Linked DNA regions of Urbifossiella limnaea. Each later gene encodes a partner of the first gene's protein in a complex. Links are inferred from orthologs where the notes say so. Each region holds a gene or a part of one and is shown on either strand. Other genes may lie near its edges.

Region 1 (3,308 bases):
ACCGGCGGCGGGGCGGTGCTGCGCGAGTCCAACCGCGCGCTGTTGAAGCGGTCCGGGTTCGTGGTGTGGCTGACCGTGACGCCGGAGGTGGCGTTCGAGCGGATGACGGCCGACCCCACGACCGCAGCCCGGCGCCCGAACCTGACGGCGGCCGGCGGGCTCGGTGAACTGCGGGAGCTCATCGCGTCCCGCGAGCCGCTTTACCGGGCGGTGGCCGATTTCACCTGCGACACGGGCGGCGCGTCGCCGGACGCCGCCGCCGCCGCTATCCTCACGGCATGGACCAACTTCCGCTCTACGTCTGGTCCGGCGCCGCGCTCGTCCTCGGGCTGATGGTCGGGTCGTTCCTGAACGTGCTGGTGGCCCGCCTTCCCTTCGAAAAGAGCATCATCTGGCCCGGCTCGCGCTGCTTCAGCTGCTACCGCCCCGTCCGAATCTTCGACAACCTCCCGATCATCGGCTACCTCGTGCTCCGCGGCCGCTGCCGGTTCTGCGGGGCGACGTTCTCGTCGCGCTACCTGTGGGTCGAGGTCGGCACCGGGCTGGCGTTCCTGGCGCTGTTCCTGGCGGAGGTGGTGTTCAACTGGTTCAACTTCCCCGGGTTCGGCTTCGACCCGCTGCGGGCGACGATGCCGGCGTGGCCGGCGGTGGCGCTGTTCTGCTACCACGCGACGCTGCTGTCACTCCTGATCGCCGCGGCGGTGGTGGACGCCGAGCACCGCGTCATCCCGCCGCTGATCCCGTTCACCGGGCTGGTGGTCGGCGTGGCCGGGGCGGCGCTCATCGGCTGGCCGTGGCCGCACCCCGCGGGCGCGGCGGCGGCCGTCGGCGGGCCGAAGGCGATGCCGTGGATGCTGGTGCTCGACGCGGGTCCGGTGCCGATCGGGGCGCAGCCGTGGCCCGCGGTCGGCCCGCCGCCGGCGTGGGCCGCGGCCGGGTCGTGGAAGCTCGGCCTGCTGAACTCGCTGGTCGGGGCGCTGGCCGGGTCGCTGGTGGTGCGCGTCGTGAAGCGGCTGTTCGAGACCGGCTTCGGCCGGGAGGCGCTGGGGCTCGGGGACGCCGACCTGCTGATGATGGCCGGGGCGTTCCTCGGCTGGCAGCCGGTGGTGCTGTCGCTGTTCGTGGGGGCGTTCGCGGCACTGCTGGTCTTCAAGCTGCCGACGCTGCTCCTGGCCGCCGTCCGGGGCACCGGCGTGGACCGCGAGTTGCCGTTCGGCCCCGGCCTGGCCGTCGGCGTGGTGGTGACGTGGTTCGGGTGGCCGTGGTTGGCGCCGCGGGTGCAGCCGGTGCTGTTCGACCTGCAATCCATGCTGTTGATCGTGGGCGTGATCGGCGTCGGGATGCTGGCGTCGGGCCTGCTCCTGCGGCGCAAGGCCGAGCCGGCCCCGCCCGAGCCGCAGCCGGTGGGGAAGTAATGGCCGCCGACGTCGTGATCGTCGATTACGGGATGGCGAACCTGCGGAGCGTCCAGAAGGCGTTCGAGCGGGTCGGCGCCGCCGCGGAAGTCACGCCCGACCCGGACCGCGTCGCGGCGGCGCGGAAGGTGGTGCTGCCCGGAGTGGGGGCGTTCCGCGACGCCATCGCCCGGCTCCGCGAGACCGGCCTCGCCGAGGTGCTGTCCGACCACGTCCGCGCCGACCGGCCGTTCCTCGGCATCTGCCTGGGCTACGAGCTGCTGTTCAGCCGCAGTTTCGAGGACGGCGTGTTCCCGGGCCTGGACCTGTTCCCCGGCGACGTGGTGCGGTTCCCCGAGGTGCGCGGCCTGAAGGTGCCGCACATGGGGTGGAACACGCTTCGGCCCACGCGGCCCGGGTGCCCGCTGCTGGCGGGGCTGCCGGCGGACCCGGCGGTGTACTTCGTCCACTCGTACTACCCGGTGCCGGCCGACCCGACGCTGACCGCGGCCGAGACCGACTACCCGACCCCGTTCGCGTCGGCGGTGTGGCGCGGCAACGTGTTCGGCACGCAATTCCACCCGGAGAAGAGCCAGGACGTGGGGCTCGCGATGCTGCGGAACTTCGCCCGGCTGTAACGCCTCCGCACCTACTTCCCCAGCGGTACCAGCACCACGCGGCCGCCGTCGAGCGCCGCGGCGAGCACCCGCCCGCTCGTCGAGAACGCCAGTGCCTTCACGCCACCGGGCAGCGCCAGTTCACCCGTAATCTTCCCCGTCGCCGCCGCGAACACGACCAGCTTCCCGCTACCGGTACCGACCGCGACGACCGCCTCGTCCGCGGACACCGCCACTGCCGTCGCCCGCGGCCTCGTCGGTGGTTGAAAGAACCACTGCCTTCGTTCCAGCGGCAGTTCGTAGCGCAGGTCGGAGCGGTCGGCCCCCGGCAGGTGTCGGCCGGGAACCGGTTCGATCCCGGCGAGGTACAGCCGCCCCGACTCCGGCGCGACGGCCCCGAGCGGCGGGCCGGGTACGTCCGTCATCGGCTCGATCGTCCGCACGGCCCCGCCGGCGAACGGCACGACCCGGACGGTGTCGCCGAAGGCGACGCACGCGGACCCGTCGGCGACGACGAGCACCTCGCGGACGCCGTCGGCGGGCACGGCCAGCCGGCTGGTGACGCGCCCGGCGGCGAGATCGACGCGGCACAGGTCGCCGTCCTGAGGCACGACGACGGCGGTTTTGCCGTCCGGCGCCACGGCGGCGGTTCGCGCCCGGGTGTCGGGCAGGTCGATGACGCGCACCGCGCCGGCGGCCCACGCCACGAGCCGACCGGCGCCGTCGGCCGCGACCGCGACGCGGCCGTCCGGGGCGAGCGCGGCCGCGTGGTCCGACACCTCCGCGGCCGGGAACCGACCGGTCGGCGTCAGTTCCGGCAGCGTCAACTCCTCGGGCGCCCGGCCGGCGCGGGCGACGACGAGCCGCGAGTCGTCGCCCGCGAACGCCAGCGCGCCCACGGCCCGGCCGGTGGCGGTCGCCGCGACGAACGGCGCCCCCTTCGCTTGTAACTTGTCCGTCGGCGCCGGCAGCTTCCGCAGCAGCCCGGCGGCCGCGACCGCGATCGGGGTCGCCGGGTGCCTCGCGCGGAAGTCGATGACGCGGCGGCGGACGGCGTCACGGTCCTCGGCCGACGCGACCGCGGCGCGCAGGTCGCGCAACTCCTCGGCGGGCGTCGGCGGCGGCGGCGGGCGCTCGACGGGCGGCGACGGCTGCCGCCGGAGCACGCCGGTGCCGACCAGTACGCCAAGCCCGAGCGTGACCGCGGCCGCCGGGAGCACCCAGCCCCACCGCGTCGGCCGCGAGATCCGCCGCGGTTGCACCCGCGCCTTGGCCTGCGACTCGGCCTCGTCCACGA
Region 2 (3,287 bases), 1.8 Mb from region 1 along the record:
GTCGACTTGTCCACGTCGCCGCGCTCCACGAGCTGCCGCAGGTTCTCGTTGAAGTCGAGCATCCCCTCGTTGTAGAACGAGCGGATCGCGTCCAGCAGCTTCTCGTCGCGGTGCTTCAGGATCAGGTCGCGGATCGTCGGGTTCACGATCATGATCTCGTTCGTCGGCACCCGGCTCTTGCCCGGCTTGATCGACGGGATGAGCTTCTGCGCCACCACCGCCTTGAGGTTGAACACCATCGACTGCCGCACCGCCCCGTGCTGGCTCGGCGGGAACAGGCCGAGGATGCGGTCGATCGTGCTGTAGGCGTTCGACGCGTGGATCGTGCCGAACACGACGTGCCCGGTCTCGGCCGCGTGGACGGCCGCCTCGAACGTCTCGGCGTCGCGCATCTCGCCCACCAGGATGATGTCCGGGTCCTCGCGGACGGCGTGCTTCAGCGCCGTGTGCCAGTCGGACACGTCGAGGAAGACCTCGCGCTGGTTCATGATGGACATCTTGTCCTTGAACACGAACTCGATCGGGTCCTCGATGGTGAGGATGTGGAGCGCCTCGGTCGCGTTCATGTAGTCGAGCATCGACGCGATGGTGGTGCTCTTGCCCGACCCGGTCACGCCGGCCAGCAGCACCATCCCCTGCTCGTAGTGGCACAGCGTCTCGATGCTGTCCGGCAGGCCGAGGTCGGCGAACGACGGGATGCTCTGGTTCACCAGCCGGGCCACGACGGCGAACTTGCCGCGCTGCTTGAACAGGTTCACCCGGTAGCGGGCCTCGTCGTCGCCGATGACGTGGGCGAAGTCGGCCCCGCCGGTGTCCTCCAGCACCTTGCGGTCCTTCTCGCGGAGGATCGGGTAGATCAGCTTCTCCAGGTGTTCCTGCGACAGGGTGGGCGTGTTCATCTTCTGGATGACGCCCCGGAGGCGCATCATCCCGGGCAGGCCCGCCTTGAGGTGCAGGTCGGAGCCCTTGTGGAGCATGACGGTGCGGAACAGCTGGTTGATCATCGGCTCGCCGGGGACCGGCTGCGCGACCTTCAGCCCCGGCTCGGTGCCGTTGATCGGGTGCGGCGACTGGAACGACATGCCGGCCATGAACGGGCTCCGTGATGTGAGTCAGGCCGTCAGCTTCGGCGCGACCCGGACCGGCACCCCGCGGGCGGCGAGGTACGCCTTCGTGTCCGGGATCGAGAACTCGTTGTAGTGGAAGATGCTGGCCGCCAGCGCCGCGTCGGCCCCGGCCGCGAACGCCGCCCGCAGGTGCTCCGGCGAGCCGGCCCCGCCGCTCGCCACCACCGGAATGTTCACCGCCCGGCTGACCGCCTCCACCATCGGCAGGTCGTAGCCGTTCTTGGTGCCGTCGGCGTCCATCGACGTGAGGACGATCTCGCCGGCCCCCAGCTCCTCGACGCGCCGCGCCCACGCCACGGCTTCGAGCCCCGTGGGGATTCGGCCGCCGTTCACGAACACCTCCCACGTCTCGCGCCCGTCGCGCGTCACCCGCTTGGGGTCAATGTTCACCACGGTCGCACAGCGGCCGAACTTCTCGCTCACCTCGCGGATCAGCCCCGGCGTCCGCACCGCGGCCGAGTTCAGGCTCACCTTCTCGGCCCCGGCCTGGATGATCTGCGTGGCGTCGTCGAGGGTGCGGATGCCGCCGCCGACGGTGAACGGCATGAAGATGGTTTCGGCCACGCGGCGGATCATGTCGAGCAGGATCGCCCGGCCCTCGTGGCTGGCGGAAATGTCCAGGAAGACGAGCTCGTCGGCGCCTTGTTCGTCGTACCGGCGGGCGACCTCGACGGGGTCGCCGGCGTCGCGGAGGCCGACGAAGTTGGTCCCCTTCACAACGCGGCCGCGGTCCACGTCCAGGCAGGGGATGATCCGCTTGGTCAGCATTGAACTGATGCTAGCGGCCGCGGACGGCGCGGTCAACGGGGCGAAGCCGGGGCCGTTGTGCTACCTTGTCACCAAACCCGTCATCCCCCGAGGTCGCCCCCGTGCGCCGACTGCTCCGCTTCCTCGCCCTCTCGGCCGTGCCCGCCGCCGCGGTCGTGTGCCTCGTCGCCGTTCCTGCGCCGGCCCGGCCGCCGGCCGGCCTCGCGCGCCTGATCGACGAGGTCGTGACCGGCCCCGACTACACCCACGCCAGCTGGGGCATCCTCGTCGTCGACGCCGACGGCAACCCGGTGTACGCCCGCAACCCGGACCAGATGCTCGCCCCGGCGTCGGTCACGAAGCTGTTCACGTGTGCCGCGGCGCTGCTCGCGCTCGGGGCGGACCACACCTTCGTCACCGACGTGTTCCGCCGCGGGCTGTTGCTCAACGGCACCCTCCGCGGCGACCTGATCCTCGTCGCGTCCGGCGACCCGATCATGGGCGGCCGCACCGGCCCCGACGGCAAGACGGTGTGGAAGAACAGCGACCACACCTACGCCGGTAGCGGGCTGGCCGAGGCGTACCTTACCGACGCCGACCCGCTCGCGGGGTTGAACGACATCGCCCGGCAGGTGAAGGCCAGCGGCGTCAACGCCGTCGAGGGCGAGGTGATGATTGACGACCGGCTGTTCGCCCGCGCCCGCAGCTCGGGCAGCGGCCCGGACGTGGTCTCGCCCGTCACCGTCAACGACAACGTCGTCGACGTGATCGTGACGCCCGGGGCGAAGGCCGGCGACCCGGCGACGGTGAAGACGCGGCCCGAGACGGCGTTCTTCCAGGTGGACGCGCAGGTGAGCACGGCCGACGAGAAGGCCAAGGCGCAGGTCGAGGTACTGGCCGTGGGGCCGAACCACCTCGCGGTGCGCGGCCGGGTGCCGGCCGCGGGCAAGGCGGTCGTGGCCATCCATCCGGTGGCCGAGCCGGCGCTGTTCGCGCGGGCGCTGCTGGTCGAGGCGCTGCGGCGCAACGGCGTGCGGTGCGAGGCGGCGGTGATCCGCCCCGGCCTCCCGACGCTGCCGCCGCGCGGCGACTACGCCACCCTCACGAAGGCGGCGACGCTGAAGTCGGCGCCGCTGAGCGACCTGACGACGGTGACGCTGAAGGTGAGCCACAACCTGTACGCCAGCACGCTGCCGTGCCTGGTCGCGGTCGGCGACGGCCGCACCACCGCCGCCGACGGACTGCGCCGCGGCCGGCGGCTGCTGACGGACCTGGGCGTGGACGCGGGGGCGTTCTCGTTCGGCGGCGGGGCGGGCGGGGCGGAGGCGGATTGCGTGTCGGCGCGGGCGACGGTGCAACTGCTGCGCGGCATGGCGGCGCGGCCGGAGTGGGCCGCCTACCGGGCCGGGCTCC

What was found.
Region 2: the proteins of hisH (region 1) and hisF are in contact, whole or in part, in a crystal structure (PDB 6RU0), measured with the Thermotoga maritima proteins. The link is inferred for Urbifossiella limnaea from one-to-one orthologs. Residues at the interface, in WP_004080484.1 of Thermotoga maritima: Asn15, Arg18, Arg22, Arg117, Leu118, Pro119, His120, Met121, Gly122, Trp123, Asn124, Asn134, Gly135, Tyr136, Tyr138, Val140, Tyr158, Glu180, Lys181, Ser182, Ser183, Lys184, Ile185; in WP_004080486.1 of Thermotoga maritima: Met1, Leu2, Ala3, Arg5, Ser40, Glu41, Asp45, Glu46, Ala70, Glu71, Ile73, Asp74, Ile75, Pro76, Phe77, Asp98, Lys99, Ser122, Gln123, Glu161, Thr195, Leu196, Asn247, Arg249, Glu251.

What each region holds. Positions count from the first base shown.
Region 1 is NZ_CP036273.1:5,108,995-5,112,302, forward strand. The notes cover bases 224-3,223. They hold hisH (imidazole glycerol phosphate synthase subunit HisH), read left to right. Parts: upstream 224-1,414; coding sequence 1,415-2,032; downstream 2,033-3,223. Other genes in these bases: ETAA1_RS20825 (shikimate kinase), read left to right, coding at 224-333; ETAA1_RS20830 (prepilin peptidase), read left to right, coding at 279-1,415; ETAA1_RS20840 (WD40 repeat domain-containing serine/threonine protein kinase), read right to left, coding at 2,044-3,223. Also shown: more of ETAA1_RS20825, read left to right, coding at 1-223; more of ETAA1_RS20840, read right to left, coding at 3,224-3,308. UniProt on the Escherichia coli protein: IGPS catalyzes the conversion of PRFAR and glutamine to IGP, AICAR and glutamate. The HisH subunit catalyzes the hydrolysis of glutamine to glutamate and ammonia as part of the synthesis of IGP and AICAR.
Region 2 is NZ_CP036273.1:3,271,257-3,274,543, reverse strand. What follows is about bases 5-2,983. They hold hisF (imidazole glycerol phosphate synthase subunit HisF), read right to left. Parts: upstream 1,896-2,983; coding sequence 1,113-1,895; downstream 5-1,112. Other genes in these bases: dacB (D-alanyl-D-alanine carboxypeptidase/D-alanyl-D-alanine endopeptidase), read left to right, coding at 1,997-2,983; ETAA1_RS13390 (type IV pilus twitching motility protein PilT), read right to left, coding at 5-1,091. Also shown: more of ETAA1_RS13390, read right to left, coding at 1-4; more of dacB, read left to right, coding at 2,984-3,287.